Regions from separate parts of the Niveibacterium sp. genome, predicted to be linked through region 2. Evidence: predicted binding sites of a transcription regulator. Region 2 holds the regulator's gene; each other region holds the start of a gene.
The links. The regulator sigma-54, encoded in region 2, starts transcription at its own class of promoters, with help from an activator protein. The targets are predictions, from matches to a motif close to TGGCACGCTTNCTGCTNA.
Positions count from the first base shown of each region.

Region 1: the regulator sigma-54 is predicted to act here: its motif matches at 6,172-6,189, upstream of nifL (nitrogen fixation negative regulator NifL).
Region 3: the regulator sigma-54 is predicted to act here: its motif matches at 3,253-3,270, upstream of ACE3P0_RS19035 (prepilin-type N-terminal cleavage/methylation domain-containing protein).

Region 1 covers NZ_JAYRDJ010000034.1:23,968-34,703, reverse strand. The annotation lists gene ACE3P0_RS17630 (VOC family protein) at 1-201, shown strand, start outside; gene ybaL (YbaL family putative K(+) efflux transporter) at 340-2,061, shown strand; gene ACE3P0_RS17620 (hypothetical protein) at 2,209-2,967, shown strand; gene nifA (nif-specific transcriptional activator NifA) at 3,036-4,556, opposite strand; gene nifL (nitrogen fixation negative regulator NifL) at 4,560-6,140, opposite strand; gene rsxA (electron transport complex subunit RsxA) at 6,434-7,015, shown strand; gene ACE3P0_RS17600 (RnfABCDGE type electron transport complex subunit B) at 7,027-7,554, shown strand; gene rsxC (electron transport complex subunit RsxC) at 7,566-9,053, shown strand; gene ACE3P0_RS17590 (RnfABCDGE type electron transport complex subunit D) at 9,050-10,141, shown strand; gene rsxG (electron transport complex subunit RsxG) at 10,138-10,736, shown strand, end outside.
Region 2 covers NZ_JAYRDJ010000006.1:27,301-38,036, forward strand. The annotation lists gene ACE3P0_RS06390 (sodium:solute symporter family protein) at 1-1,375, shown strand, start outside; gene ACE3P0_RS06395 (VanZ family protein) at 1,487-2,569, shown strand; gene mutY (A/G-specific adenine glycosylase) at 2,566-3,591, shown strand; gene ACE3P0_RS06405 (LON peptidase substrate-binding domain-containing protein) at 3,603-4,268, opposite strand; gene recA (recombinase RecA) at 4,345-5,367, shown strand; gene recX (recombination regulator RecX) at 5,388-5,837, shown strand; gene lptB (LPS export ABC transporter ATP-binding protein) at 5,824-6,546, shown strand; gene ACE3P0_RS06425 (RNA polymerase factor sigma-54) at 6,563-8,038, shown strand; gene hpf (ribosome hibernation-promoting factor, HPF/YfiA family) at 8,050-8,373, shown strand; gene ptsN (PTS IIA-like nitrogen regulatory protein PtsN) at 8,492-8,959, shown strand; gene hprK (HPr(Ser) kinase/phosphatase) at 8,946-9,890, shown strand; gene ACE3P0_RS06445 (PsiF family protein) at 9,964-10,437, shown strand; gene cutA (divalent-cation tolerance protein CutA) at 10,549-10,736, shown strand, end outside.
Region 3 covers NZ_JAYRDJ010000042.1:18,072-28,807, forward strand. The annotation lists gene ACE3P0_RS19025 (SIS domain-containing protein) at 1-454, opposite strand, end outside; gene ACE3P0_RS19030 (cation:proton antiporter) at 540-2,516, shown strand; gene ACE3P0_RS19035 (prepilin-type N-terminal cleavage/methylation domain-containing protein) at 2,563-3,216, opposite strand; gene ACE3P0_RS19040 (ATP-binding protein) at 3,392-5,107, shown strand; gene ACE3P0_RS19045 (adenylate/guanylate cyclase domain-containing protein) at 5,083-6,387, opposite strand; gene ACE3P0_RS19050 (type II secretion system protein) at 6,436-7,161, opposite strand; gene ACE3P0_RS19055 (hypothetical protein) at 7,158-8,348, opposite strand; gene ACE3P0_RS19060 (hypothetical protein) at 8,345-8,719, opposite strand; gene ACE3P0_RS19065 (hypothetical protein) at 8,716-9,306, opposite strand; gene ACE3P0_RS19070 (hypothetical protein) at 9,303-10,736, opposite strand, start outside.

The DNA.
Region 1 (10,736 bases), on a different contig from region 2:
GTGAAGATGGATGGCTGTCCGTCCGGCGGTAACAGCACGCTGGTGTACTTCAGTTGCGCGGACTGCGCCGTTGAGGCGGCGCGGGTGAAGGCGGGCGGTGGCTGCGTGTTCAAGGAGAAGTTCGCGATCGGCCAGTACGGGTTCATCGCCTTGGTGAGCGACCCGGACGGCAACATGATCGGCCTGCACTCGATGCAGTGAAACGCCACGCACCGGGGCGCGTCGGGCATTGCCTGAACAAATCTTGTTCCGCCGGAACCTTTTTGCGCCGCGCGCGCTCCCTTACTTGGCGCTGCGATTCCCGTGGCGCGCCATACCTCACGAGGAACAGCCCGAACGATGCCCCATGACGTCAGCCTGATTGCCACCATTGCCGCGGGGTTCGGCCTTGCACTGCTGCTTGGATTCGCCGCCACGCGCCTGCATATGCCGCCGCTGGTGGGCTACTTGCTTGCCGGCGTGATGATCGGGCCGGCGACGCCGGGCTTTGTGGCCGATGTGGGGCTTGCGAGTCAGCTGGCGGAAATCGGCGTGATGCTGCTGATGTTCGGCGTCGGCCTGCATTTCTCGGTGAGCGACTTGATGGCGGTCCGCCGGATCGCGGTGCCCGGCGCGATCGTGCAGATCCTCGTGGCGGTTGCGTTCGGCATGACGACAGCGCTGCTGTGGGGCTGGAGCCTTGGTGGTGCGCTGGTGTTCGGGCTGTGTCTGTCGGTTGCCAGCACCGTGGTGCTGTTGAGAGCGCTGGAGGGCAGGGGGCTGCTGAAGTCGGTCAACGGCCAGATTGCGGTGGGCTGGCTGGTGGTGGAAGACCTTGTGATGGTGCTGGTGCTCGTGCTGCTGCCGGCGCTGGCCGGCGTGCTGCGCGGGGTCGAAGGCGGCGGCGCGGCGGGTGTCGCAACGAACGATATCTGGCAAACGGTGGCCGTCACCTTGCTCAAGGTCTGCGCCTTCATCGCCTTGATGCTGGTGGTGGGGCGCCGCGTGCTGCCTAAGTTGTTGTGGTGGGTTGCGCGCACCGGGTCGCAGGAACTGTTCACGCTCAGTGTGGTGGCTACGGCGGTCGGCGTAGCCTTCGGTGCGGCCAAGCTGTTCGACGTTTCGTTCGCGCTGGGCGCGTTCTTTGCCGGCATGATGATGCGCGAGTCGGAATTCAGCCATCGCGCGGCTGACGAATCGCTGCCGCTGCGCGACGCCTTCGCGGTGCTGTTCTTCGTATCGGTCGGCATGTTGTTTGACCCGTCTGTGGTATGGGCGCAGCCACTCAAGGTGCTTGCCGTGGTGGCGATCATCATGGTGGGCAAGACGATTGCGGCGGTCGCGCTGGTGCTGCTGTTCCGCTATCCGCTCAATACCGCGTTGACGGTAGGCGCCAGCCTTGCGCAGATCGGTGAGTTTTCCTTCATTCTCGCCGGGCTCGGCGTGGCACTCGGCTTGATGCCGGCTGAGGGCCAGAGCCTGGTACTCGCAGGCGCGCTGATTTCGATCGCCGCCAACGCCGCGATTTTCGCCGCGCTGGAGCCACTGCAGGCCTGGGTGCGCAAACGCTCGGCGCTGGCACGGCGGCTCGACCAGCGTGACGATCCGCTCGCGCAATTGCCGATGTCCACCGACCAGGCGCTGCTGACCGGGCAGGTGGTGTTGGTCGGCTATGGGCGCGTCGGCCGCCGCATCGCTGCGATGTTGCGCGAAGAGCACATCCCCTTCGTGGTAGCCGATGAGAACCGCGAGCGTATCGATGCGCTGCGCAAGGATGGCATCCCGGCGGTGAGCGGCGATGCCAGCACCCCAGAGGTGCTGATCCAGGCCCACATTGCGCGCGCCGCAATGCTGGTGATTGCAGTGCCGGATGCGGTGAGCGTACGCAAGATGGTCGAGATCGCGCAGACGCTCAATCCGACCATCGCCGTGGTGCTGCGCAGTCATAATGAGGAAGAGGCTGATCTGCTTGCCAGCGAGAGTCGCGCCAAGGTGTTCCTTGGCGAACGCGAACTAGCCCATGGCATGAGTGAGCACATCCGCTTGAGCTATCGTGGCGCAATCTCGACGGCGCGGCCCTAGCGCAATCCCGCCAAGCAGTAAGCCGGCGCCGACGCGATGCCGGGTCTACACTGGTAGCAGAAATGGCGTGTTGCCAAGGGCACGCGTCGACCGTTGTGAGCGTTACAGCCGCCGCGCTGCCCTCTTCTGATCTGCAAGGGGGACATCATGAACGCGATTCTTGAAAAACTGCGCCCGCAAGGGCCCGACACGGGCAAACCAGTCCTTGCCCGCAGCAACCGCATGCTTGCGGATCTGATCCGCGATCCGGCGGCCGAAGCGACTCCGGCGCTTGTGCAGTGGCTCCGCTCGCAAGGGGCGGGGGACCCGGCAGTGGTTGATAGACCGAAACTGCGCCCGCCGATCAAGGTTGGCCCCGATATTCCTCGTATCGATGTGATGGTGCTGATGGACTTCGACACCGATCTGGCAGGACAACCGGTACCCGAGGGGGCGCTGGCCAGCGAGGTGTATGGGCTCACGATGATCAACCCGCTCACCAGCGGCCCGGCCTATGTGCGCAAACAGGTTTACGTGGGTGGCTCGAACGGCGTGTCGATTCATGCGCCGGGCACCACGCCCTGCTTCTATGCGCGGGAAGGCGCGATCGATGTGCTGTTCGACAGGCCGACCGATACGGTGTCGATCGACGCTTATCCGGTATGCGAGACACCATGTCCGGGCGAGATGATAAACACCACCGGGCGGCCCTTTCTGGAGGCCTATGACCGTCAAGGCAAGCGCATTGCCGCGTCGTATTACGTCGGCACGTTGCCAGGGGCGTCGGCGGGCGATGGCTGGAAGACGCTGGCAGTCAGCATGCCGTCCCGCACCATTGCTCGGGTGCGCTTCTCTTGTCAGGCAGATGCTGCACAGTGGCCGAACAAGTCGTATTTCGACAACCTGCGCTATCACCTGGTGATCTGAGCGCCTGATTGCGCGTTTAACGACGGACTGCGAGGCACCCTGCTCGGGCCGCTTCGCAGCCGTCATGCTCAGAACTGCTTCACCTCGATGCCCAGGGTCTGCACGCGGTAGGCGATCTGCCGCGGGGTCATGTTGAGCAGGCGCGCCGCCTTGGCCTGAACCCAGCCGGCCTGTTCAAGCGCGGCGATCACGCGGCCGCGCTCGTCGAGATTCGGGTCGTCCAGATCGATACGGTTGGCCGCAGCAGCGGCAGAGAGTTCGCGCTGGCGGTCGATGCGGATCAACTCGCAGTCGATGTGGCCACTCTCCGACATCACCGCGGCGCGCTCCAGGCAGTTTTCGAGTTCGCGCACATTGCCAGGCCAGCTGTATTGCATCAGCCGCGTGATTGCAGATTCGCTCAGATCGAGCGGGCGCCCTTGTTGCCGGCCGATTCGGCCGATCAGGTGGCGGGCAATTTCAGGCACATCCTCCAGGCGCTCGCGCAGTGGCGGCACGGTAATCGGCATCACGTTGAGGCGGAAATAAAGATCCTCGCGGAACTTGCCGTCGTCGACCGCGTCTTCGAGGTCACGATGGGTTGCCGCGATGACGCGCACATCCACCTTCATCGTGCGGCCACCGCCCACGCGCTCGAGTTCGCCTTCCTGCAGTACGCGCAGCAACTTGGCCTGGAAGGCGGGCGAGATCTCGCCGATTTCGTCGAGGAAGATCGTGCCGCCGTCGGCCATCTCGAATCGGCCCTTGCGCGACGCTACGGCGCCGGTGAAGGCGCCTTTTTCGTGCCCGAAGAGTTCGGATTCGAGCAGGTTCTCGGGCAGTGAGGCGCAGTTGAGCCTCACGTAAGGCCCGCGGCCCCGCGGCGAGTTGTAGTGGATTGCGTTGGCGATCAGCTCCTTGCCGGTGCCTGTCTCGCCGCGGATCAGCACCGTGGTGTTCCACTTCGACACCATGCGGATCTGCTCGAAGATGCGTCGCATCGCGGTGGAGTGGCCGACCATGTTGTCGAAACCATGCTGACCGCGCACGGCACGGCGCAGGGTGTCGCGCTCCTCGGCGATAGTCTCTTTTTCCTGCGCCACATCGAGCGAGAGCTTCACGCTCTGGCTGATCAGGTTGGCGACCATTTCCACGAAGCGGGCGCGCACCGCCAGCTGGCCGTCGTCCAGCCGGTTGGGCTGAACCGCCAGCGCGCCATGCAGCGTACCGCCGACATGAATGGGCGCCGCGATGAAGGGGAGACGCCGCTCGTAGATGCCGAGCCGGTTCAGAAAGCGCGGGTTGCTGGCGATCGAGGGCAGGGCGACCGTCTTGCCCTCTTCAAGAATCAGGCCCAGCACCCCCTCGCCGGACTGGTAGCGAACCGGCTCGAACTCGTCGGCTTCTACACCCTGCAAGGCGTTGACAACCAGTTCGCCGCTGTCGGAATCGAGCACGCTGATCATGCCGCGCGTAAGACCAGCGGATTCCTCCAGCACGCGCAGCACTTCCTGCGGGGCTTGCTTGACGTCGAGTGTGCGCGAAAGAATTACGCTCACACGGTAGAGCGTTTCGAGCTGGATGCGGTGGAGTGCGCCTTCGGTATCCATGGCTTATCCGATCTCGCGACTGTCGTGCATCGGCGCCGGGGCGCGCGTCTGCGGGGGTAGCGGCAGCACCAGCAGGGCGGTGCAACCGCCGCTGGCAGCGTTGCCCAACTCGATGCTGCCGCCGTGATCTACCGCGACTTGTTGTGCCGCGGGAAGCCCGGTTCCCAGATGGCTACCGAGTTGCTTCTTGGTGCTAAAGAAGGGCTCAAAGGCTTTCAGGCGAAGCGCCTCGGGCAAACCCGGGCCGCTGTCCTCCACGCGCACCTCCAGGCTGTTGTGTCGGGTGCGCGTGCTGATGCTGAGCTCGCGCTGTTGCCAGCCCTTCACGTTCATCGCTTCGATCGCGTTGTCCACCAACGCCTTGAGCAGCGCGCGCAGCCGCGTGGGCGAGCCCTGGATGCCGGGCAGCACCAGCTGCGGCTGCCAACTGACCGAGACACCTGCGGTAAGCAGGCGCACCGCGGAAAGGTCCAGTACGTCGCGCACAACCTCGTTGAGGTTGACCGAGGTGCTGGCCTCAGGCGCACGCGCGGGAATCGTCCCACGCAGCGTTTCGAGCGCAGCCTGGCCAGCCTTGAGCGCATCGGCGAGCGCCGCCTGCGCAGGGTCGCAGCCGCGGCGGCCCATCATGTTGACCACCGAGCCGAGGATGTTGAGCGGCCCCTCCATCTGATAGACGGCGGCCGACAGGCTTTCGCGCAGCGCCTGCTGACGGCTCTCCTCGGCCATCACCGCCTGCAGCGCAGCGATGCGGGCTTTCTCCTGCTCCTGTACCTGACGGCTCACATCCGTTGCGACCAGCAGCAGAAAGGCCTCTCCCTTGCTGGCGTAGAAGTGGTCGGCTTCGTCGCTGTCGGCAGCCACCCATACCGCCGAGCACGAGAACCAGCGCGGCGAACGCCAGTGGGGGCGGTCGAGCCGCACCTGGCGGTCGAGGAAGGCGTGGCTGCCTGGTTTGAAGGGGCCGAAGCCGCTGCCCAGTTCGTTGCGAATCGCGTCCAGCAGCACCTTGGCCGGTTCGGCCATGCCGAGATCCGACATCAGCGCCTTGTACGCAAGGTTGTCGAGCACCACGCGGTCGCTGATGTCGAGTAGCGCGAGCACCAGCGGAGCCCCGTCGACCACCGATTCGATCAGCGCCTTCTGGTTGCGCACCGCACATTCGAGCTTGTGTAGCGCGGTGATGTCGCGATGCAAGCCCAAGTAGTGGCTGATCTGGCCCGCCTCATCGAGCACCGGCGTGACGGTCAGATCCGCAAGGTAGGGCGCGCCGTCCTTGCGCCGGTTCACCAGTCGGCCGCTCCAGGTTTCCTTACCCGTGATCTGTCGCCACATCGATTTGTACACCTCGGGCGGTGTGCTGTGGTTTGACAGGATCGATTGATGCTGGCCCACCGCGTCCGCGACGCTGTAGCCGCTTGCGCGCGTGAAGGCCGGGTTCACATATTCGATCCGCGCGCGCGGATCGGTGATCGAGATCGCGATGTCTGCTTGCTCGACCGCGGCACGGAACAAGGCGGCGGGGATCTTCCGGGCAGCGGGGCGCGCGGATTTCTTCTCGGCGGTTTTCTTCTGCTCTGGCATGGCGGGCCTCGTTTGAACGCTCGTCTGCTTCGATGCAGCAACCGTGCCGAATTCTCGCGCCCCATCGCCACGCTTGAGCGACATCAAATGCCGGCGTCGTTGTGAGGATTCATCACAACACAAGCTCGGTTTGTTGCATCCCCGACACGCCGATCGGCGCTTCCGGACGCCATCAACGCATGCGGAAATCCGGCTGCGGCGCCCGATGGCGCGGCCTTCGCGCACTGCCCCGGTGCGGCGTGCATCGACTTGGCACGCTCCATGCGGATCCAGGGCAGGAGGCTTCGAACCGCATGAGCGAATACCTGATTCTTCTGGTCAGCACCGCGCTGGTGAACAACGTGGTGATGAGCAAGTTTCTTGGCCTGTGCCCCTTCATGGGGGTTTCCAAAAGTATGGAAAGCGCCTTTGGCATGGGGCTCGCAACCACCTTCGTGATCACTGTGGCGGTGGCGGCCAGCTGGGTGCTGGATCACTTCATTCTGCAGCCGATCGGTTTGGAATTTCTGCGCATCCTCACCTTCATCGTGGTGATTGCCGCAACCGTGCAGTTTATCGAGGCCGTGATCAAGAAGACGATGCCGGCGCTGTACCAGTCGCTTGGCATCTTCCTGCCGCTGATCACCACCAACTGCGCGGTGCTCGGGCTCGCACTGCTGAACGTGCAGGACGGCAACAGTTTCGTGAAGAGCGTGGTGTACGGCTTCGGCTCGGCACTCGGTTTCACGCTCGCGATGCTGATGTTCTCGGGCCTGCGCGAACGCCTTGCGCTGGCGCGCGTACCGAAGGCGCTCGAAGGCCCGCCGCTGAGCTTCGTGCTCGCCAGCCTTCTGGCGCTCGCCTTCATGGGTTTCGCCGGTCTCAACTTCAATTGACGGAGGTTGCCATGCTCGCTCCCGTATTCATTCTCTCCACGCTGGGGCTGGTGCTCGGCCTGTTGCTGGGCCTTGCCGCGCGGGTTTTTGCGGTGGAGGCCGACGATCTGGCGGTGGAGCTTGCCGCGATGATGCCCGGCACGAACTGCGGCCAGTGCGGCCTGGCTGGATGCGCGGCGGCTGCGGATGCGCTGGCTGCCGGCAACGCGCCGGCCACCGTGTGCCCCGGCGGCGGCGCCGCACTGGCGCAGGCGATTGCCGCCAGGCTGGGGATCCCGCTCGACATGGCCGGTATCGCCGACCAAGGGCCGCGGCTCGCTGCGATCCAGGAAGAAATCTGTATCGGCTGCTGTCGTTGCCTCAGATCCTGCGCGACCGACGCAATCCTCGGCGCCAGCAAACAGATTCATGGTGTGCTGCACGAAGCCTGCACTGGCTGCGGCGCTTGCGTTGAAACCTGCCCGACCGGCGCGATCGGGCTGCAAGCAAAGCCCAAGACCCTGCAGGACTGGAACTGGGCCCTGCCGGCCTTCGCCTGAGGAACACTCGCATGGGACTTCTCGACAAAATCAACGGTGGCCGCTGGGGTGTGCATCCGCACAACGACCACAAGCGCCCTGCGGCCGACGAGCCGCTGCGGGTGATGCCGCTGCCGGCCACGCTGCGCGTGCCTTTGCTGCAACACGTTGGAGCCCCTGCGAAGGCGGTAGTCTCACCGGGCGACAAAGTGCTGCGCGGTCAGTTGATCGGCGCTGCGCAGGGCACCGTGTCGGCGCCGGTGCATGCGCCATCCTCCGGGGTGGTCACGGCAATTGGCCCGGTCACGGCACCACACCCTTCGGGGCTGCCTTTCGATGCGATCACGATTGCGCTCGACGGCGAAGACAAGGCGATCGAAGCCTGCGCAGCAGACGACCCCTTCGCGCTGCCGCCAGACGAAGTGACGCGGCGCATCGCCGATGCCGGCATCGTCGGCCTGGGGGGCGCCACGTTTCCGTCCGCCCCCAAAGCGCAGCTTGGTCGCAAGCTGGCCGTCGAAACGCTGGTGATCAACGGTGGCGAGTGCGAGCCCTACCTGTCGAGCGACGACAGCGTGATGCGCAACCGCGCCGACGAGGTGGTCGACGGCGTGCGCATCCTGATGCACGCGGTCGGCGCCGCCAGCGCGCTGGTCGGGATCGAGGACAACAAGCCGGAGGCAATTGCCGCGATGCGCGCGGCGGCGGCGCCGTTCGCGCAAATCCGGGTCTGCCCGGTGCCCGCACGTTACCCGATGGGGTCGGATCGCCAGCTGGTGGAAGTGCTCACAGGCCGCCAGGTACCCGCTGGCGCGCGCACGGCCAGCATCGGCGTGCTGGTAAACAACGTCAGCACCTGCGCGGCGATCCACCGTGCGCTTCGCCATGGCGAGGCGCTCTATCGGCGCATTGTCACCGTCAACGGCGGCGCAGTGGCGCGGCCTGGCAATGTGCTCGCACCGGTGGGCGTACTGGTCGAGGATCTGCTGGCCTTTGTCGGCCTCAAGGAAGCGCCGGCACGGCTGGTGATGGGTGGGCCGATGATGGGGCTCGCTTTGCCGCACGCGCAGGTGCCCACGGTCAAGGCCTGTGGCGGCGTGCTCGCACTTACCGCGGCCGAAATTTCACGGCCGGCGCCTTCGGCCTGCATCCGATGCGGATCATGCGTGAAAGCGTGCCCGATGGGCTTGCAGCCACTCGAAATCGCAGCGCGCATCCGCGTGGGCGACTACGACGGCGCCGCTGCCTTGCAGCTTGACGACTGCCTTGCGTGCGGCTGCTGCGCTTATGTGTGTCCGTCCAGTGTGCCGCTGGTGCAGTCGTTCCAGCACGCGAAGGGTGAGATCTGGTCGCGCGCGCAGCAGAAGAAACGGCTGGCCTTCACCCGAGAACTGGCCGAAGCACGCAATGCCCGGCTCGAACGTGAAGCGCGCGAACGTGCCGAGGCGGCCGCGCGCCGCAAGGCTGCGCGCGCAGCCCAGCAAGCCGCCGCAGCGGCCGGCACACAGGAGACCCCATGATGAACATGATTGCTTCCGCCAGCCTGCCATCGGTGGCGGCGTCGCCTCACGCGGGGGAGCTGGGCTCGGTGGGTAAGGTGATGCTCAAGGTGATGCTGGCCTTGGCGCCAGCAACGCTCTGTGGCTTCTGGTTTTTCGGCTGGCCGGCCGTCAACGTCTGGTTGATCACCGTGGTCGCCACGCTGATGGGCGAAGCCGTCAGCCTTCGCCTGATGGCCAAACCGGTGCTGCCTACGCTGATGGACGGTTCTGCGCTGCTGACCGGCTGGCTGCTCGCGCTGTCACTACCGCCGTGGGCGCCGTGGTGGCTGGGTGTCGTCGGCGGGCTGTTCGCAACGGTGGTGGCAAAGCAGATGTTCGGTGGCATCGGCTGTAACCTGTTCAACCCGGCGATGGTCGCGCGGGTCGCGTTACTGGTGTCCTTCCCGGTTGCGATGACCGTCTGGGTGGCACCGACCGCTGGCGTCGCTCATGCGCCAGGCTGGTTCGATGCACTGCAGCTCACCTTCGGCGGCGCTGCGCCGGACGCGATGACGAGCGCAACGCTGCTGGGCCACGCAAAGACAGAACTGTCGCGCGGTGCGAGCCTGATCCAGCTGCTCTCCGACGGGGCGCAGTGGTCCTGGTCCGGCCTGCGCGCGGGGAGCCTGGGCGAAACGGCCGTGGCGCTGATTGCCGCAGGCGGGCTCGCCATGATGCTGATGGGGCTGATCACCTGGCATATCCCGGTTGCGATGCTGCTGGGCATTGCACTGCCTGCCGTGATCGCCCATGGCGCGAACCCTGCACGCTACCTTGATGCGGGTACACACATCTTGTCAGGCGGTGCGGTGCTTGGCGCCTTCTTCATCGCAACCGACTATGTGACCTCGCCCTCGTCGCGCGGCGGGCAACTTGTGTTCGGTGCAGGTTGTGGGCTGCTGACCTGGCTCATCCGCACCTACGGCGGCTACCCGGAAGGCGTGGCGTTCGCAGTGTTGCTGATGAATGCCCTGACGCCGGTGATCGACCGCGTCATCAAACCCCGCGTTTACGGGCGTACCTGGCGCGGCGCGCCGATTTCCAGTGGGAAGGAGCGGCGTTCATGAACATCGCGCTATGGCGGGACCGTATTCCCTATCAGGGCATCCTGCTCGCGTTCGCGAGTTTCATCACCAGCGCAGCGTTGGTGCTCGCTAACGAAGCAACGCGCGAACCGATCACGCAGGCGGCGCAGGACGACCTTAAACAATCGCTGGTGCAGGTATTGCCGCCAGGGTGTGTCGACAACGATCTGCTTGCCGACGCTCGCGTCATCAAGGCTGCGAGCGGGCGTGTCGTCACCGTCTATCGCGGCACCAAGGCTGGCGTATTCAGCGCGGCGGTGTTCGAGTTCAGCGCCCGCGGGTATGCGGGCGAGATCGCGGTCCTGATCGGCGTGGATGCGGCCGGCGTGGTGAGTGGCGTGCGTGTGCTGCGGCATGCTGAAACGCCTGGCCTGGGCGACAAGATCGATGCTGCCAAATCGGGCTGGATCAACAGCTTCACGAACAAGTCGCTCGCCGGCATGCCGGTTGCGCGCTGGGCGGTGAAGAAGGATGGCGGTGAGTTCGACCAGTTTGCCGGCGCCACGATCACCCCGCGCGCAGTGGTGAAGGCGGTGCGCGAGGGGCTTCAGTTCTACGACGCGCATCGCGCGGAAAT
Region 2 (10,736 bases):
GGAAGGCCTACATGGCGTGGTGGCCGACCCCTTCGGCTCTTCGCTGTGCCTGATCCTGGTCGGCCTGTTCTTCGCCAAACCGCTGTACCGCCTGAACTTGCTGACGATTGGCGACTATTACCGCCAACGCTTCGGCCGCACGGTCGAGATCATCACGACGATCTGTATCGTGATCTCGTATCTGGGCTGGGTCGCGGCGCAGATCAAGGCGCTCGGGCTGGTGTTCAACGTGCTGTCGGACGGCGGCATCTCGCAGGAGATGGGCATGGTGCTCGGCGCCGGTTCGGTGCTGATCTACACGCTGTTCGGCGGCATGTGGTCGGTAGCGATCACGGACTTCATCCAGATGATCGTGATCGTGATCGGCCTGCTCTTCATTGGCTGGGAAGTGTCGGATCAGGTCGGCGGCGTCGGCGTGGTGGTCAACCACGCCCTGGAACACGGCAAGTTCAACTTCCTGCCGGAACCGACCATGTCGGCAATCGTGCCCTTCATGGCGGCCTGGATGACGATGATGCTGGGCTCGATCCCGCAACAGGATGTCTTCCAACGCGTGCAGTCCTCCGCCAACGAGAAGATCGCCGTGCGCGCGTCGGTACTTGGCGGCTCGCTGTACTTCGTATTCGCCTTCGTGCCGATGTTCCTCGCCTATTCGGCAACGCTGATCGCGCCGGATCTGGTCGCCAAGTACATCGACAGCGATTCGCAGCTGATCCTGCCCGAACTGGTGCTGCAGAAAGCGCCGCTGTTCGCGCAGATCATGTTCTTCGGCGCGCTGCTGTCGGCGATCAAGAGCTGCGCCTCGGCAACCCTGCTGGCGCCATCGGTGACGTTCTCCGAGAACCTGCTGCGGCCGCTCATCACCGCATGGCGCCCGAACCTCACCGACCATCAATTCCTGCGCATCATGCAGGCCGTGGTGCTGGTGTTCACTGCGAGCGTTACCTACATCGCCATGAATTCCAAGCTGTCGATCTACGGCCTGGTGGAGAACGCCTACAAGGTGACCTTCGTAGCCGCCTTCGTACCGCTTGTCACCGGCCTTTACTGGAAGCGCGCCACCAACCAGGGCGCGATCGCATCGATGGTGCTGGGTTTGATGTCCTGGCTGGCCTGTGAGGCGATGGCCGCGATGCCGACGCCCCCAGAATGGATCGCCACCTGGCCGCCACAGTTCGTCGGCTTTCTGGTCGCGATCTTCGCGATGGTGCTGTTCTCGCTGCTGCCGCAAAAGATCCGCAACAGTGGCGTACTGGTTGGCCACAGCGGCCCGGTCGGCTATCACCCGGCTGCCGGACACGGCCCTCACCACGGTAGCGAGCCCGCTGCGCATCCGCACCACGGTGCTGCACGCCCACCCCATCCGCAGCCCTGAGTTCGCAAGGCTCGCCAAACAAGGGGGTCGCCTCCCGCCCGGGGAGCGACCCCTTGTTGCATTTTTGGGGTGCCAGGCGAGCCGTGCTACCGTTGTGAACGAGCCGCCGCATTGGCGCAGGACACCGGTTTGCCATCCACTCCACGCAATCATCTTCCGCGCGATCTCGCCATCGCCGTCACGCTGCTGACGACGTATGCCTGCCTGCATCCATTCTCGGGCTGGCATTCGATCGGCGTCGGGCCGTTCGACTTTCTCGCCGCCCCGTGGCCCCGCTACTTCACCGGGCTCGACATCGGCCTGAACGTGCTTGGCTTTGCACCGATCGGCTTCGCGTGGGGCACCGTGTTGTCGCGTGGCATGCCGCCGGGTCGCCGGGTGTTGGTCGTGTGGATCGCGGCAACACTGCTGAGCCTGACGATCGAGACAATCCAGAACTACCTGCCGACACGCGTCGCAAGCAATCTCGACCTTTTCGCCAACAGCATCGGCGGCCTGCTTGGCGCGATCCTCGCACTGCGCTTCGGGCGCATCTTCGATGACAACGGTGCGCTGGCACACTGGCGCGAGCGCCGCATCCTGCCGGGCCGCACCGGCGGCTTCGGCCTGCTGGTGGTCGGCCTGTGGTGGGTGTCGCTGCTGAATCCGAGCAGCTACCTGTTCGCAAACGGTGACCTGCGCAACCTGATCGACCTGACCCCCAGTTACGCGCTGACCGGCCACGGTTTCCTGCGCGTGGAGCTTGCGCTCACGGCCGCGAATACGGTGGCGATCGGCTTGCTGGCAAGGCACGCGATGCGCTCGCCCTCGCTGCTGCTGGCGACGACCGTGCTGCTGGCCGGCATTGGCGTGAAGACGCTGGCCAGCTCGCTGTTCCTGGTGCCTGCGCAACCCTGGCACTGGGCCACACCGGGCGGGCTACGCGGGCTCGCGATCGGTATCGCCTTGCTGGCATTGTTCTGGCGAGCCAGCGTGCATACTCGCCACACCTTGATCGGCCTCGCACTGATGACCGCAACCGCGCTGGTCAACCTCGCCCCCGACAACCCCTACTGGGATGCCATGACCCGCATCCGCCAGCAAGGCCATGTGTTGAATTTCCACGGCCTGACCGAGCTGGTCGGCAGCTTCTGGCCCTTCTTTGCGCTGCTGTGGCTGAGCTTCGGCACGCGGCGCGCGGAGAAGGTGCAATGAGCGCGTTCGCCGAAGCCCTGATCACATGGCAGCAACAGCATGGCCGTCACGATCTACCCTGGCAGGCAAATCGCGACGCCTACCGCGTGTGGCTATCCGAAATCATGCTGCAGCAGACGCAGGTAGACACGGTGATCCCGTACTACCAGCGTTTCCTCGCGCGCTTTCCCGATCTGGCCTCACTCGCGGCCGCGCCGGTCGACGACGTATTGGCGCTCTGGAGCGGACTCGGCTACTACGCGAGGGCGCGCAACCTGCACGCCGCCGCGCAGCAGGTCGTACGCTTGCATGGCGGCCGTTTCCCGACATCCGCAGCCGAAATCGCCGAGTTGCCCGGCATCGGCCGCTCCACCGCCGCAGCCATTGCAGCATTCTGTTTTGGCGAACGAGCCGCGATTCTCGATGGCAATGTAAAGCGGGTGCTCGCTCGGCACTTCGGCATCGAAGGCTTTCCCGGCGTACGCGCGGTAGAGCAATCGATGTGGGCGCTCGCCGAATCGCTGTTGCCCGCGCAGGGCGTGGATACCTACACCCAGTCGCTGATGGATCTGGGCGCCACGGTGTGCACGCGCAGCCGCCCTCGCTGCGCCGAATGCCCGGTTACGAACAGCTGCGTGGCACGTCAGCAGGGCCGCCAAGCGGAACTCCCGACACCCCGCCCGACGCGCGTGGTGCCCGAACGGCAAAGTCGGGTGCTGATTGCCTGCAACGGCGGTGCGGTACTGCTGCAGAAGCGGCCGGCGCACGGCATCTGGGGTGGCCTTTATGCACTGCCCGAAATTCCGGATGAGCTCGATGCCGAAGCCCATGCGCTGACACTCGGGTTACGCGTGGTCGGCGTGGCCAAAGCCCTGCCGCCGCTGCGGCACGCCTTCACCCACTTCCGCCTGACGCTTGAGGCGTTAGTGCTGGATGTGGTGGGCGAAGGTGTGCGCGACCCGGCCTGGCGCTGGGCCAGCCAACAGGAATGGGATTCGCTTGGCCTGCCAACGCCGGTCCGGCGCCTGCTCGACAGCCTCTGAGAGTGCGCCGCTCAGGCGTCCTGCTTGAGCAAGCCGCGCTGTACAAGAAACTGTTGGATGATGGTGAGCCGCATCAGCGGGTCCTCGAGTTCCAGCAACTTCTGTTTGGCCTTCACCGGTATCGGCAGGATCTCGGTATAGCGGTAGCCGACCCAGGCTGCGTCGTCGAAGCGGTGCGGCGCCGGAATCGCGGTGTCACCCGCATCCGCGACGACGGCCTGCAACAAGGGCAGGGTGTCGGCGAGGGTTTCCGGCGGCGCCTGTACCGCGGGCTCCGGCATCCATTCGACCACTGCACGCAAGAGACCATCAGGCTGGGCGACCGCATGCGCAATGCGGAAACGACGCTCGCCGGTCACGACGATCTGCAGGATGCCGGGCTGATCCATATCCCACTCGACGATGCGCGCGCTCGTGCCGACTTGTGCGGGTGTGGCCGGCGCGCCGACTTCCTGACCCTCTTCGATCAGACACACGCCGAAGCTGCTGCCATCCCGGATGCACGCCTTGACCATGTCCATGTAGCGCACTTCAAACACTTTGAGCGGCAAACGCGCTTCAGGAACCAGTACGGTATGCAAGGGAAACAATGGGAGTTCGGCGGGCATTTCAGGCATCGGATCGGTCTCGCTGGGCGAGCGAAACGCGCGCCGTGTGAAGTGGTGGAAGTGTGCCATGTTTTACTGCACGCACCCGACTCAGGCGCACGCAATCTCTGTGCCATAATCGTTTCCACAGAATCGAGGAAACCCCATGGACGACAACAAGGCGAAAGCACTTCAGGCCGCGCTGGCCCAGATCGAGAAGCAGTTCGGCAAGGGCTCCATCATGCGGATGGGCGACGGCGAGGTGGAGTCGGACATCCAGGCGGTGTCGACTGGCTCCCTCGGGCTGGACATTGCATTGGGCATCGGCGGCCTGCCGCGCGGCCGCGTGATCGAAATCTACGGCCCGGAATCCTCCGGCAAAACCACGCTGACGCTGCAGGCGATTGCCGAAATGCAGAAGATGGGCGGCGTGGCGGCCTTCATCGACGCCGAGCACGCGCTCGACGTGTCCTACGCGCAGAAGCTTGGCGTGAATGTTGGCGACCTGCTGATCTCGCAGCCGGATACCGGCGAGCAGGCGCTCGAAATCGCTGACATGCTGGTCCGCTCGGGTGGTGTCGACATCCTGGTCATCGACTCGGTTGCTGCGCTGACGCCGAAGGCCGAAATCGAGGGCGAGATGGGCGACCAGCTGCCCGGCCTGCAGGCCCGCCTGATGTCGCAGGCACTGCGCAAGCTGACCGGCAACATCAAGCGCACCAACACGATGGTCATCTTCATCAACCAGATCCGCATGAAGATCGGCGTGATGTTCGGCAACCCGGAAACCACGACCGGCGGTAACGCGCTGAAGTTCTACGCCTCAGTGCGTCTGGACATCCGCCGTACCGGCACGATCAAGAAGGGCGACGAGGTGATCGGCTCGGAGACCAAGGTCAAGGTCGTCAAGAACAAGGTCTCGCCACCGTTCAAGGAAGCGCACTTCGACATCCTCTACGGCGAAGGCATCTCGCGTGAAGGCGAGATCATCGACATGGGTGTCGAGCAACGCTTCGTCGACAAGAGCGGCGCTTGGTACGCCTATAACGGCGAGAAGATCGGGCAAGGCAAGGACAATGCGCGCGAGTTCCTGCGCTCGCATCCTGAGACTGCACGCGAAATCGAGAACAAGATCCGCGTTCAGTTGGGCCTGCCCGAGCTGCCGGCCGGGGAAGCTGCCGCGGCCTGAACGGGCCACGAAGACAAGCGATGAGCAGCGACGAGCTGAAAGCCCGCGCGCTGCGCACGCTGGCGCAGCGCGAGCACAGCCGGGCCGAATTGGCGCGCAAGCTCGCGGCGCATGGCGAGCCGGAAGCGGTCGAAGCGGTGCTTGAACGGATGAGCGAACTGGGCCTGCTGTCCGACGCCCGCTTCGCCGAAAGTTATGTGCGCAGCCGCGCCGGCAGGCTGGGCCAGCGACGCATCCAGCACGAGCTCGCACAGCGCGGCGTGGATCAGGACACGATCAGCGACGCGCTAGCGAGCGAGTTGGGCGAAACAGAGCTGGAACGCGCCCGGGCCATATGGGCACGCAAGTTTGGCAATGTGCCGGGCGATGCAAAGGAATGGGCGCGCCAGGCGCGCTTTCTGACCGCCCGCGGATTCTCCGCGGAGGTCGTGAGAAAAGTGTTGAAAGAGCCGTTCGATGAGTCTGCTTAAGGTAGGCGGTCTATCCAAGCGCTACAAGGCGCGCACCGTCGTGCGCGATGTTGGCTTCGAAGTCGGCAGCGGTGAGGTCGTCGGCCTGCTCGGCCCCAACGGTGCCGGCAAGACGACCTGCTTCTACATGATCGTCGGCCTGGTCCGCGCCGATGGCGGCAATATCATCCTTGACGACAAGGAGATCACCCACCTGCCGATCCACAAGCGGGCGCATCTGGGCTTGTCCTACCTGCCGCAGGAAAACTCGGTCTTCCGCAAATTGACGGTCGCCGAGAACATCCTCGCGGTGCTCGAACTGCAGAAGCTGCCAAAGGATCAGCTCACGGCCCGGCTCGACCAGCTGCTGGGCGAACTGGGCATCACGCACCTGCGCGACGCCACCGCGATGTCGCTGTCGGGGGGCGAGCGCCGCCGCGTTGAAATCGCACGCGCGCTGGCCACCAACCCGCAGGTGATCCTGCTCGACGAGCCCTTTGCCGGCGTCGACCCGATCGCCGTGATCGACATCCAGAAGATCATCCGCTTCCTGAAGGATCGCAACATCGGCGTGCTGATCACCGACCACAACGTGCGCGAGACGCTGGGTATCTGCGATCGCGCCTACATCATCACCGAAGGGGTGGTGCTCGCCAGCGGCCGCCCTGACGAAATCGTCCAGAACGACAAGGTTCGCGAGGTCTACCTCGGCGAACATTTCCGACTCTGATCGCGCAACCCCTACGATGAAGCCCTCGCTCCAGCTCCGTATCTCCCAGCAGCTCGCGCTGACCCCGCAGCTGCAACAGTCGATCAAGCTGCTGCAGCTATCGACCCTGGAGCTCAACAGCGAAATCGAGCGCATGCTGCTCGAGAACCCGTTGCTCGAACGCGAAGACGCGGAATCGGACCCGGAATCCTGGGGCCAGTCCGCCACCACCCCGAGCGGCGACGAACGCACCGACACCGCCAACGATGTCGCCGCGGAGGCAGCGGAGACCTCACCCGAACCGAGCGAACCGAGCTTTGACGATGCCGGCAGCTACGACGACGGCCCCACCGAGTGGTCCGGCGAAGGCGGCGGCAGTGGCAGCGGTAGTCGCGACGAGGACGACGAGACGGACTTCCAGGAATTCCGCGCGGCGCAGACCAGCCTGCGCGACCACCTGGATGAACAAGTCGCCCTGATGCCGCTGTCGGACCGCGATCGCGCGCTGCTGCGCTTCATGATCGAAGCGCTCGACGACGATGGCTACCTCACCCAGCCGCTCGAAGAACTGCTCGAACTGCTGCCACCCGAATTCGAAGTCGACGTCGACGAGTTGCAGATCGCGTTGGCGCATCTGCAGAACCTTGACCCCACCGGTATCGGCGCCCGTTCGCCGGGCGAATGCCTGAAGCTTCAGTTGCGTTTGCTACCCGAGAGCACAGCGCGCGATGCGGCGATGGTGATCGTCGAACAGCATTTGGAGCTGCTTGCCGCGCGGGACTTCGTGCGCCTGAAGCGGCATCTGGGTTGCAGCGACGAGACCCTGCGCGAAGCGCATCAGCTCGTCTGCAGCCTCGATCCACGCCCCGGTGCACGGTTTGCCGCAATCGAGACGCGTTATGTGATCCCGGATGTGATCGTGCGCAAGGTACGCGGCCACTGGAGTGCGACACTGAACCCGGACGCAATGCCCAAGCTGCGGATCAACCAGCTCTACGCCGGCATCCTGCAGCAGCACCGTGGCTCGGCCGGATCACTGGCCGGGCAGTTGCAGGAGGCGCGCTGGATGATCAAGAACGTACAGCAACGCTTTGACACGATCCTGCGGGTCTCCCAGGCAATCGTTGACCGCCAGCGGCAGTTCTTCGATTATGGGGACGTGGCAATGCGCCCGCTGACGCTGCGCGAAATCGCAGAGCAGCTTGATCTGCATGAATCGACGATCTCGCGGGTGACCACACAGAAGTACATGGCCACGCCAAGAGGTATCCTTGAACTGAAGTATTTTTTCGGCAGCCACGTCGCCACGGATTCTGGCGGCGCGTGTTCAGCTACGGCGATTCGTGCGCTGATTCGCCAGCTGGTCGCGGCAGAGGATCGCAAAAAACCGCTTTCCGATGCGCGGATTGCCGAGCTTCTCGGCCAGCAGGGGATAGTCGTTGCGCGACGTACCATCGCAAAGTACCGCGAGTCGCTCAACATCCCGCCGGTCAGCCAGCGCAAGATGATCTGAGAGGATAAATCATGAACCTGAACATCACCGGACACCATCTCGAAGTTACCGCCGCCCTTCGCGACTACGTAACGTCGAAACTGGATCGCGTGATTCGCCACTTCGATCATGTCACCAGCGTGAACGTGATCCTGTCGGTGGATAAGCTGAAGCAAAAGGCGGAAGTGACGGTACATGTACGCGGCAAGGACATTTTCGTCGAGAGCATCGAGGAAGATCTGTATGCCGCAATCGACGCCATGACGGACAAACTGGACAGGCAGGTTCTCAAGCACAAGGAAAAGTCCTACGATCACGGCCACGAGGCGCACAAGCGCCAGTCTGCAGAATCGTAATCACGGTCGCTCTAGTGAATCCCGGCGCGTAAGCTTGCGGAAAGCCCCCGCGCCGAACATGAGCTGACCCCGGATCTGCGCGCCTTCGGGCGCGCAGTGCATTTCTGAACCCCCAAGCATGAATCTCATCGCCCCGCTGCTGCCGCCGTCCAATGTGCTCGTCGACCTTGACGCGAGCAGCAAGAAGCGCGTTTTCGAACAGGCAGGCCTGCTCTTCGAAAACCATCAGGGACTCGCGCGCAGCGCTGTCTACGACGCGCTATTCACACGCGAGAAGCTCGGCTCTACCGGGCTCGGTCAAGGTATTGCGATCCCGCACGGCCGCATCAAGGGCCTGCGCGACGCCGTCGGCGCCTTCATCCGCCTCGCCCAACCGGTGCCCTTCGAGGCGCCGGACGGCAAGCCGGTGAACCTGATGTTCGTGCTGCTGGTGCCCGAAAGCGCCACCGAACATCACCTGCGCCTCCTGTCGGAACTGGCGCAGATGTTCTCCGACCGCAGCTTCCGCGATGCCCTGACGCTGGCCAGCGATACATCCGAGGCACACACCCTGTTCGTGAACTGGAACCCGAATGCGGCGAACTAGCGTCGCCCGCATCTACGAGGACAACCGCGATCGGCTCGGCCTGAGCCACCTCGCCGGCCCGCTCGATGTCGAGGTGCAGGTCCCGAACGAGAAGGTGTGGCCGGCCGAACTGGTCGGCCACCTCAACATCATCCACCCCAACCGCATCCAGGTGATGGGCGAAGCGGAACTGGGCTGGATTCGCCGCCAGGCACGCGACAAGGTGCAGCATCAGCTTGAAAGCATCTTGCTGGCGCATCCGCCGGCGATGATCGTGGCGGATGGCTGTGAAGTGCCGCCACTGATCCAGAGTGCATTCGAAAGCGCACGCGTTGCGATGTTCACGACCTCGGCCGAAACGGCGCGGGTGATCGATTCGCTGCGCACCTACCTCGCGCGCAACCTCGCCGAAAAGACATCGCTGCATGGCGTGTTCATGGACGTACTCGGGCTCGGCGTGCTGATCACTGGCGATTCGGGCGCAGGCAAATCCGAACTGGCGCTGGAACTGATCTCGCGCGGCCACGGCCTGGTGGCCGACGATGTGGTCGAGGTTTCGCGCATTGCGCCTGGCGTGCTCGAAGGGCGCTGCCCGCCGATGCTGAAGGACTTCCTCGAAGTCCGCGGCCTCGGCATCCTCAACATCCGCACGATCTTCGGCGAGACGGCCTGCCGTCGGAAGATGAAGCTCAAGCTGGTCGTGCATCTGCACCGTCAGATCCGCGGCGAGAGCCCACAGATGCCCCGCCTGCCACTGGAAGACGACATGCAGGACATCGTGGGGGTGCCGACGCGGCGCGTTACCTTGCCTGTCGCGGCCGGCCGCAACCTTGCAGTGTTGCTGGAAGCGGCGGTGCGAAATACCATTCTTCAGTTACGTGGCATAGACTCGATGCAGGAATTCGTTGATCGCCAGCGCTCGGCGCTGGATCTCGACGAAGAAGACCTGTAAGCCGACCGTCTTCACCGCGGCCGCGTGATCCGCGGCCAACATCTCGCCCAAAATCTCTCTCCGGAGGCCTTGCATGAAGAAGCTCGTGATCCTGGCTGCAGCACTGGCCGCGCAGTTCGCGTTGTTCCCCGCCCATGCCGCAGACGAAGCCAAGAAGCCGACTGCGCAGCAGGAAAAGATGAAGGTCTGCAACGAAAAGGCGACCGGCATGAAGGGCGACGAACGCAAGAAGTTCATGAGTGACTGCCTCAGCGCAAAGCCGGCCGCAGCCGCCGAAGCCGACGCGAAAGCGCCGACTGCGCAGCAGGACAAGATGAAGGTCTGCAATGAGAAGGCGGCAGGCAAGAAGGGTGACGAGCGCAAGAAGTTCATGAGCGAATGCCTCAGCGCAAAACCTGCGGCGGCCGACGCACCCGCGGCGGACGCCAAAACCGAGGCCAAACCCGCCGGCTCGCAACAGGACAAGATGAAGATCTGCAACGAGAAGGCGACCGGCAAGAAGGGCGATGAGCGCAAGAAGTTCATGAGCGAATGCCTCAAGGGCTAAGTTCGATCGCCTCAATGAAAACCCCGCCCGATGGCGGGGTTTTTGTTTGGCGCCAAGGATTACCGCTCAAGCGCCGCTAGAATTCAGGGCCGGATATGGCAGGAGACGGCGATGGCCGAGCCAGTGCTGATCGTGATGTGCAACTTCCCCGACGCAGCAAGCGCCGAGCGCGCCGCGCACAGTCTGGTGGAACGTCGGCTCGCGGCGTGCGTCAACATCCTTGCGCCGATTCGCTCGGTCTATCGCTGGCAGGGTGCCATCGAGCAGACCAACGAAGTGCCGCTGATGATCAAGACCAC
Region 3 (10,736 bases), on a different contig from region 2:
CGTCGAGATGTACGTCGGCGAGCTTGGCGAGCGCGGAGGAGGGGTTACCGGTGATTGCGATCAGGTGCGCACCGTGGCGCTTGATCAGCGGCGCGATCGTCAGCACTTCAACTGTGGTGCCGGAGTTCGACAGCGCGATCACGATGTCGGACGCGGTGATCATCCCGAGATCGCCATGCGCCGCCTCCGCCGCATGCACGAAATAGGCTGGCGTGCCGGTGGATGCGAAGGTGGCGGCGAGCTTGCGGCCGATGTGGCCCGACTTGCCGACGCCGGTGACGATGACCCGGCCACTCGCGCCGAGGATCATTCGCGTCGCCGCGACGAAACTGCCGTCCAGCTTGCGCGCCAGCGTCAGTACCGCTTCGGCTTCAATCGACAGCACATCGCGGCCGAGCGACAACAATTCGTCGTCAGTCGCCCGGGAAACGGCTTGTGGCTTGGTTTCTTGCATGGTCGCGCAACGGTTAAACTCGACCTTCATTATAACAGACGGGTCCTGCCGCCCTTTCGCGCCGGGGCGCGCTGATTCCACGCCAATGTCACCGTTGCATACGCTCGATTTCGTCCTGTTGCTGCTTGCCGCTTCGGTGGTCGGCGTGATGCTGTTTCATCGCATGCGCCTGCCGGGTGAGTTGGCCTATCTCGCCGTCGGTGCGCTGATCGGGCGGGCGGGGCTGAACCTGATCCCGGATGAATCGAGCGCACGTGCGTTGGCCGAGTTTGGCGTCGTGTTTCTGATGTTCACGATCGGCCTCGAGTTCTCGTTGCCGCATCTGATGAGCATGAAGCGGCTGGTGTTCGGGCTCGGTGCGGCCCAGGTCGGCGCGACAACGCTGCTGACGCTCGCGTTCGGCGCGTTGCTGGGTGTGCCACCCGGGGCGGCGCTGGTCCTCGGCGGGGCGCTCGCGATGTCCTCAACGGCGTTGCTGTCAAAGCTCCTGATCGACCGCATGGAACTTGATGCGCCGCACGGCCGCATGGTGATGGGCGTGCTGCTGTTCCAGGACTTGGCGGTGGTGCCGCTGCTGGTGCTGATCCCCGCGCTGTCGCAGCCGCCGGAGGCGCAGTTGCAATTGCTTTTGCTGGCGGGCCTGAAGGCGACAGTACTGCTCGCCGCCGTGCTGTATTTCGGGCAGCGCCTACTCGGCCGCTGGTTCTTGCTGGTGGCGCGGCGGCGTTCGTCGCAGCTGTTCATGCTCAACGTGTTGCTGGTGACGCTCGGGCTTTCCTGGCTCACCGAGCATTTCGGCCTATCGCTCGCATTGGGCGCCTTTGTCGCGGGGATGCTGATTTCCGAGACCGAGTATCGCTATCGCGTGGAAGAGGACATCAAGCCCTTCCGCGACGTGTTGCTCGGCCTGTTCCTCGTCACGGTCGGCACCTTCCTCGATGCGCGCGTGATCTTCGGGCATCTGCCGCTGGTGCTCGGCATGCTGGTCGGTATTCTGGTGACGAAGTTCGCTGTGGTGTTCGCGGCCTCGCGACTGTTCGGTGCGACGCCCGGTAACGCGGTGCGCAGCGGCCTGTGGTTGTGCGCTGGCGGCGAGTTCGGTTTCGTGCTGCTGTCGCAGATGTCCGCCTACAAGTTGGGGAGCGATGCGCTGATCCAGGCGGCCGTTGCTTCGGTGGTGCTGTCGCTACTCGTGGCACCTTTCATCGTGCAGGCGAGCAACAAGCTGGTGATGCGTTTCGTCGCCTCCGAATGGCTGTTACGCTCGATGGAGCTGACGCGTGTGGCCGCACAGTCGATGACCACCGAACGGCATGTGATCATCTGTGGCTATGGCCGTACGGGCCAGTTGCTGGCGCGTTTTGTCGAGAAGGAAGGCGTCGGCTATGTCGCCCTGGATCTCGACCCGGATCGTGTGCGCGAGGCCGCGGCGGCAGGCGAAACCGTGGTTTACGGCGACGCGGCGCGGCGCGAAACGCTGATCGCCGCAGGGGTCGCGCGTGCGGCGGCAATCGTTGTTTCGTATGCGGATGTGGGGTCCGCCTGCCGCGTGACGGATCTGGTGCGCGAGCTGAGGCCCGATATCCCAGTGGTCGTCCGTGCGCTTGAAGAGGCGCAACTCGAGAAGCTGACGGCCGCCGGCGCGGCAGAGGTGGTGACTGACATCTTCGAAACCAGCATCACGCTCGCCAGCCACACCATGGCACTCACGGGCGTGCCGCTATCTCGCGTGATCCGCCGTGTGCGGGACATCCGCTCTCAACGCTACGCACTGATGCGCGGCTACTTCCACGGCCGATCCGACGTTGCGGACGATCCCGATGCGACGCTGGAAAGGCTTCACTCGGTGGCACTGCCCGACGGCGCCGGCTGCATCGGTCGGTCAATCGCCGAGCTGGAATTGCCGGAGGCGGGGGCAAAAGTTTCCGCCGTGCGACGGCGCGGGGTACGCGCGATCAACCCGGAATCGGATCTGGTGTTCGAGATGGGCGACGTGGTAGTGCTGCTGGGGACGCCGGAGTCGCTGGCGGCGGCAGAGGCGAGGCTGTTGCAGGGGGTGTGAAGGACACCGGGCCGCCTATGCTGCCCGGTGTCGTCGCGTAGCACGATCAAAAACCCATACACACGATGTAGGAATCGCCGTCGACGACGGATCCTGATGACAGGGGAGTCAACTTAAAGCCGCCGTCGGCTGCTGTCAGCGCTTTCGTCGTAACCATTGATCCAGTTGCTGGGTCTCCGTCATCCATGAGCGCGTCTAGCGGAATAACGCGGCGCCCGCGAACGTTGTTGGCGCAGATGTAGAGCACGCCGCGCAACCGGGTGGTGTCGTTGCTGATCGGGGAACTGGTAAGCCCGAAGACCCCGAGATCCGTATGTTTGGGGTTTCCGTCGGTGACTTCGCCAGTAAGCAGGCCGGCTCTACGAAGATGTTCCCACGCGCAAATCGGCTCCGTCGATGAGTCTTTCGCCGCAAACGGATCACCGTCAATAACGCCGTTGCCCGCGCCCGTCACGCTGCATGCTCCGGTGCCCCATCGACCGGTCGTGCCCCCGGCCTTCGTATCGTCGCCTGGGAGTGCCCGATATTTGTCCTGATAAGTCAGTACCGCGACCGAGATGGCCCGCATGTCTTGCGCGATGTTCTTGACCTTGGCGCTCTCGATCAGCTCCTGGCCTTTCAGGACGCCGCCGAGCAGCAGGCCGATGATGACCAATACAATCGCGATCTCGACCAGGGTGAAACCGGCTTGCCGTTTCATGATGAAATTCCGTTGGAGGCTGTGTGCGTGAAGATCTGAGCATGATCCGTGCCCATTTTTCGGGGCGGCGATTTCGCTCTACTTGCAAGGCTTTAAAGCCCGTGTCTCGCTGCGCCACAAAGCGATCTGTCGAAATTTCGACACTTGGACGACGTAATCTGGACGGTCCTTCCGCATGTCAGTGATCGCCTCTGAGCACTGGCGCGATGCGGTCCGCAAACCGGGCCACGCCTTGGCCGCGATGCTGGCCTGCCTGCAGCTCGCGCTGGTGGCGGGCTACGACACATGGCCCGGACGCATGCTGCTGACCGCACACCTGGGGGCGTTTCTGCTGTGGCAACCGATGGTCGCGGCGAATCGCCGGCTCGATGCGATGCCTCTGGTGCTGCTGCTTGCAGGTTTGGTCGTGTTCCAGTTGGCGCTCGGCTGGGTCAGTCTCTCGGTCTGGCTTTGCATGCTGGCGGGCTTGGTCGTCGCGCAGGCGGCCAGCCGAAGCGGGCGGCGCGAACGTTTTCCGGACCTGCTTGGTTTTGGCTACCTGGTCCTCGTCCTGCTCGCCTGGGTCGTGCCCTTCGGCGCGCCGTTGGACCCGGATGTGCGGCAACTGCTTGCGCGACTGGCGCGCAACGCGGGTTACGTCGTTGTGCTCGCGGTTGCATTGTCGGCGCTGTTGAAACGTCGCCAGCGCACTGGCGCCTTACCCGATTTCGCGGCAGCCGCAACGGCGATGCTCGCGGTCGGCGTGATCGTGCTAACGGCGCTGGCTTTCATGTTTCTTGCCGGCGCTTCCTACGAGCGGGCACTCCTGCAGTCGGTGGGGTCTGTGGCGTTGGTGTTGCTGATGCTTGGCTGGCTCTGGAACCCGCGCGGCGGCTACTCGGGCGTCGCGCTGTTGCTGTCGCGCCGCGCGTTGGCGGGGTCGTTGCCGCTGGAGGAATGGTTGGGAGAGGTGTCGGAGGAGGCGCGTAACGCGCCGTCCGCGACCGCCTTTCTTGCCGCTGCGGCGAAGCGGATGCTTGAGCTGCCCGGGGTTACGGGTGTGGCATGGCAGGCTGAGCCGGGTCTGCAAGGCAGCGTGGGTCGCCTTGGCCGCCATGCCAACCGGATCGTTCACGGCGATCTGGCGGTCACCATCGGCACGCGTGGCGCGGCGGACGCGGTGACACTGTGGCGTTGGGAATTGATGGTCAACATCCTTGCAGAATTCCTGGTGTCGCGGCGGCAGGCCGCGGATCTGGCGGAGATTGGCTATCTGCGAGCGATCCACGAGACGGGTGCGCGGCTGACGCACGATGTGAAGAACCTGCTGCAGGCCTTCGAGGCGATCCTGTACGCGGCTGACAGCGGCTTCGAACGCGACCCGGAGGGCACCCGTGCGCTGATTCAGCGCCAACTGCCGGCGCTGGCGGGGCGTTTGCGACTTGCGCTTGAAAAGCTCCGGCAGCCGGGTATCGATGCGAGTGAATCGGTATCGCTTCCGGATTGGTGGGCACGTTTGCCGGCGCGCCTGCATGACGTCGCCTGTGTCGGCGAGCCCGACCCAATGCTGAGTGTGCCTGCCGGTTTGTTTGATCGATTTGTCGACAACTGTGTGCAGAACGCGCGTGACAAGGCCGACGTACGCGGTCGCCCCAACATTGTGGTGCGGCTATCCGGGGCCGGGCGAGATTTCTCCCTGGAGGTGCGCGACGATGGCCAAGCGGTGCCGCCAGAGCGGGCGATGCGATTGCTGCGCGAGCCTGTGGCATCGGACGCCGGGCTTGGTGTAGGGCTGATGCAGTTGGCGCGCGAGGCGGCCTTGCTCGGTTGGCGCGTGCGTCTGGCGGAGAATCGCGATGGCGCCGTGTGTTTCCGGCTCGACCGCCCTCAGGCCGGCGATACGACTTGCTGAGGCGCGTCCGGCTGTGCGCTAACCAGGTCGCGGCGGGCCGACAGACGATGCACGACCACCGTCCCCTTGCCCTTGATCGGCACGATATGCGGCGGGTCGAACGCGAAGCGGTTGCGCAGCCGGTCGTAGGTGGCTGCATCGCACTGGATTGACCCCGGCGCGCCTTCGCCGGTGATCCGGCTCGCGAGGTTCACCGTGTCGCCCCACAGATCGTAGATGAACTTCTTCTTGCCGACCACGCCAGCAACGACCGGGCCGGTGCCAATGCCGATCCGCACGCGCAGCGGGTTGGCCCCGCGCGCGCCGGCACCCGCAAGCCAGTCGCGCATGTCCAGCGCCAGTTGGGCGACAGCCTCGCAGGGGTCACGCAGGTCGGTGTTGAGGCCGCCGGCCACCATGTAGGCGTCGCCAATCGTCTTGATTTTCTCCAGACCGTGCCGCTCCGCCATCTCGTCGAACTGCGAGAAGACGCGGTTCAACATGCCGAAGACCTGCTGCGGTGTCATATCCGACGCGAGCTCGGTGAAGTTAACGATGTCGGCAAACATTACCGTGACTTCAGCGAAGCCATCCGCGATGGTGCAGTCATCGTCTTTGAGGCGCTGCGCGACCGGGTGAGGCAGGATGTTGAGCAGCAGGCGCTCGGAGCGCTCCTGCTCGATATGCAGCTGACGATGCGCGTCTTCCAGCTCTCCGCGCGCCTTCTGCCGCTCGACAATCGCGAAACGCATCAGCAGCCAGACGATGGTCGAGATCGTCGCGAAGTTGAGCGTAAAGAAAGCCATCGAGGCTTTCAGGGGCACGGGTGACGGCGCAGCGACAAGGTAGTCGGCGAGCAGGAAATCGAAGGTGCCGGTCAGCAGCGTCAGGAACACATAGGCGGCAAACCAAGGCACGGACTCGCGTGGCCCGGCGCACAGCAGCGCGCCGACGGGCGCAAGCAAACCCCACAGGATCACGCCCGACGCGGTGACGAAATTGCCCAGTGCCCACTGCGCGATGAAGGGGAAGAACAGGAAGATCGCCAGCTGACTGAAGCGGAACACCGCGAAATTGCCGCTCGCGGCGTAGATCAGCAGGTTCGCGGCCACCAGCACCTGCAGCACGAAGGGCAGCGTGGTTGAGAGTTTCGGGCCTAGCGCCCAGTAGATCAGCAGCCAGCCGATCGCCGCCACGGAGACCAGGCCGCTGGCCAGCACCAGCAGCGCCTTCTGCAGCCGCAGTTCTTCGCTGTCGTTGGGGGTGATGCCTGCGTTCCGCAGGCGTTCAAGGAAGCTCATCGTGCCGTGCATGATGCCAGACAGTGTGTCGCCGTGATGCGACGCCGATCAAGGCAGCTTGCCGGCGGTAATCATGCGGTTGAACAACACGTAGCGCGATAGCCAGATAACCTCGTCGTCAAACGCGCCGCCCGGTGCCGCTGCGTTCTCGCTGACGTCTCGCGCGATCACCACCGAAGCGCTCGTCGTGCCGTTCGTAGTCTCGTCGTTGCCAGCTGCGTCACCGTTGATCAGGTTTCCGTCCGGCGTGGTGCCAAAAAGGCCGTTGGCGCCGTAGGACCAGATCGCTGCGACCACAGCGTCATCACTGGCAAGCCTTGTGCTGCCGCCTTGGCCTGCCTGGATGGTCAGTTTGCTGGCTGGGATCGCGGTATCGAGCGTGATCGGTGGTGACGCATCGCTCACTTCGTTGCTCGTGGCGTAGGCGAGCCGACGCCCGTAGCCGTCGATTGCAACCACGCCCAATGAGGCCCATGCAAGAAGCCCGCGCCGTGATTTGCAGACGCGGGTGTTCGGGTCGCGGTTCTCCAGCCCCTGATCCGGGGCACCGCCAATCGCCGGGCAAGGCAGATGGCCGTTGGCCGCCGCGAACGCCAGCAGCGCCTCGCGGGCTTCGTCCAGCGCCGCTCGCGTTTCAGCCGTCTGGCGTTGCGTCATCTGTACGCGCACCGCCATCAGCACGCTGGCTCCGAGAATGGCGATCACGGTCATCGCAACGGCGAGTTCGATCAGGGTGAAGCCGCGGCTCGTGGGCCGATTGCTGGCGTGGGTCATGGTGTCGGAGTGCGGACGAGTCGGGGGGGGCTTGCAACGCTGAATTCCGCTTGCCAGCCGGGCAGCGCGAGTCGTGCGCTGTCGGGGTCGATCGGGGCGTACTGCGTGTAGTCGAGCCAGCCGTTGAAACACAGCCATTCAATCGAATAGTTGCCGGCGGCGCTGCCGACGACTTCGCGTTCGGGTGTGCCGCCCGGTCCAATGATGGGAAGACCATCGGACCCGAGCTTGTCACGGGTCACGATGTAGTGAGCGCATCCGTCGATGTCTTGCACCTCAATCGCCGGGTTCACGGTCGTTGCGCTGGGGCGCGGTGTGTCGGGCGCGGGGAATGCGTGCCGAATCGTCGGATTGAGAAAATCCATCTTCAAGTGAGCGCTCAACGGGTCCTGGAATTCGCCCGGGCTCATGCTCGGGATAGAGCTCGGCCCGAAGAGAAAGCGCAAGCCGGTCTTGGCCGGAACGTCGCGTCCGGCCAGTTCGATCAGGACGCGAGCCTTGGCCGCTGCGAACAGCTTGTCAGACGTGAGGCCCATGCTCCGGTCGTTGAAGGTGTTATCCGGATTGCCAGTCACGAAACTTGGTCCGCCGCTGGCGTTGTTGATGCCGTCGCGGCTTTCCAGAAACGCGTTGGCGCTACCGCCGTTGCAACCGGTGCCGGTGCTCGTTCGCGACTGACCTGACAGCGCGCGCCCAGGGGCGATGATCACGGCGACGACCTGCTGGCTCTGGCCGGTTGTGCTGTCGCGCAGGTTGAGTTCCCCGGTGTAGTCCGGATTCAGGGCCGGCTGGGATCGGCTAGCGCCGCGCCATGACGGAGGGAGCTGGCTTCGCGCGCCGGGCGATAGCGCGTACCAAAGACATTCGCCGCTGCCGTCCAGCGGAGGAGAGATACCCAGCGTGCGCCAGGGCAGGCGACCGATTGCGTTCGGGGCACAACTGCCGTCGGCGAAGCCGTCGTTGTCGAGGTCGGGGCACAGCAGGCTGCCGGGCGAGCTGTCTTCCCATGCGGCATGGGCGATTAGCGCATCTCGCGCGAGTTGCAGTGCCTTGTCGGTGCGGATACTTGCCCGCAGGTCGAAGCTGCCGAATGTGCGCAGGGTCTTGACCGCGACGAAGACGGCAAGGGCGCTCAGCAGGATCAGCAGGATCGGCAGCGCGAAGCCACCGGAGCCTTTTGCCTTCACCGTGCGCCGTCGTCGGCAACCATGCGGACCGAAGCGCCCACCGGCAGCTCGATGGATTGTCCGTTGCCGGTGGCGACGCGCGCGCTGCGCTCGCCGATTCTGAGCACCGAACTGCGGTCGTTGCGTGCGACGCCGTTTACCCACACCGTGCTGCGTCCGTCGCTGGTGCGAACGATGCCGTCCAGCCGCAATTCGCTATCGGCAGGCGCGGCGACGCCCGGTTCGACGTTGCGTTCGCGCATGCTGTCGAGTTTTGCGCGCCGTTCTGCCGTGTTGAACAGGCGGCCGAGCGGGGCGGATGGGTCGGGCGGGGCGCTTTGCGCGCAGACCGGGCCGGCAGCCAGCAGCAGGATCAGGGTGGTGAGTTTCATGGGGTATGCGGGCCTGGAGTACCAAGCGTAATCCAGTCTAGCTCACAAACCGCAGACAGGGGAGCGCCCTCGGTTGCGGTGTCGGAACCGCGGTCCAGCGTACAGCGACGCGGCAGCACGGTGGCGCTGCGCAGTGCGCGCAAGTCTGAGAGGAGGCGCAGCAGATCGCCCTCGTGCCACAGTTGGGTGCGCAGCGTCATCGTGCTGGCTTGAAGCGGTAGTTCCGGCGTTGCGGCGGCGAGGCTGCGTTGCGGCGCGAGCTCGAATTCCAGTTGTGCCAACTTTCGCTGTGTGCGCTCGCGCGTCAGCGCTTCGGCCCATTCGAGGCGGCGCTCGGGGCCGATCACACCTTGCTGGCGCAGGTTCTCGAATCGCGTCAGTGCGCGCCGGATTTCGGGTTCGTCCTGCTGGGCGCGGCTGAGGCGAGCGGCAATCGCGTCGCGCTCATCGCTCGCGCGGCGGTAGTCCGCCTCAGCCTGCTGTTTGCCGCGCAACGCGACCGACAGCGCGGCGAAGCCAATGCCGATCATGCCGGCAGCCAGCAGCATGGCCAGCACGAAGCGGCGCATCGCGGGGGCGTTGATCAACGCGACCTCCCTTCCGGGTAGCTCGCCTTGAGCACGAATCGCGACTCGGGTTCGCGCGGGCCTGTACTGCTGCGCAGTGTGCGATCCGAGGTGTATTCGAACGGAAGCCGCACGATGCTCGCATCGATGGCGCCCTCGCGCCGGATGTCGTCGAGCAGGGCGTTGATTGCCATCACCGCTTCGCGTTGGCTCAGGCCGGCGGTGCCGGGCAAGCTGGCTTCCAGGGTCAGCTGATCGCGCACCGGCTGTGCGGCCGGGGCCGCTGGTGCTGCGCCGGGGGGGCGGGTGCCGTTCGCACGGTCGAGCGCTTCCGGCGCGAGCGACCATTCGACACGCCGGAGCTCGACGCCTGGGTGGCGATCCATCGCCCGGCTGAGTCGCACCAGCGCATCCGCCGGCCCGTTCGCCAGTTTGTCGAGGCGTTCAAAGCCGCCGATGCCGGCCTGCAGCGCGTCGAGCGACACCGGCAGCTTCGGCAGCGTGGCGAGCAGGCGCTCATAACGCAGATGGCGCCCGCGCGTGTCGAGTTCGATCTCTTCGATCGACTGCCGCAGGGCGCGGGTGTCGAACACCGTTTTGCTGGCAAACAGCAGGGCCGCGCTCATGCCGACGAGGCCGCACGCGATTGCGATCCGCCGCGCGACCCACCAGCGCCATGCGAGGCGGTCGCGCGCAGGCGCAAACTGCGCTGTGCCGGAGTCGCGAGCCGCCACATGCAGCAACAGTGGCGTCGAATCCGAATCTGCAGGCGGGCTGCGCAGACCGAGCGCTTGCGCGCGCTCGACTGGATCGACGAGCACATAGCGCAGCACATCCGAATCGACGCAGGCGTTACGCACTGCTGCCATGTCGTGCTCATGGGCCAGCACCGCGGTGACGATCGGCGTGCCGCGCGCGATCACCCGCTGGGTGACGAGATACTGATAGGTTTTCTGGACCTCGAACGGAATCGCTGCACCCCAGGCCGCGGTGTGGGATTCGGCATTCGTGGCGAGGCGCGAGAAGCGCAGGTTGCCGTCTTCGAACAGCGTCTGGCGCAGGCCGGCTGGCGTGAGCGTGACGACCAGCAGGCGTGCATGACTGCGCACCTGTTGCCGCAGCACATGTTGCAGCAGCAACGCCGGTGAGGTGATGCCGGTGAGCACCACATCGGCGGTGCGCAGGCGCTCCATCCACGGGTCGAGCAGGGCCGGGCGCGTCAGCGCAGCGAACAGGATGCGCTCATCGCGCCGCCCGCCGCGCTCGCGCCCGAGCGAGATGGCCGTTGCGTAAGGCGAGCCGTAGAAATGCTGGTTCTGCTTGCGCGCGATCAGCGCGCGGCGATCCGGCCCCACCACATGCGGCGTGGTGTCGACCTGAAAGCCTTCTTCAACGCAATCCGCCAGCAAGGTGAAGTGCGCCCCGCGGCATTGCTCAAGCCATGCACTGAA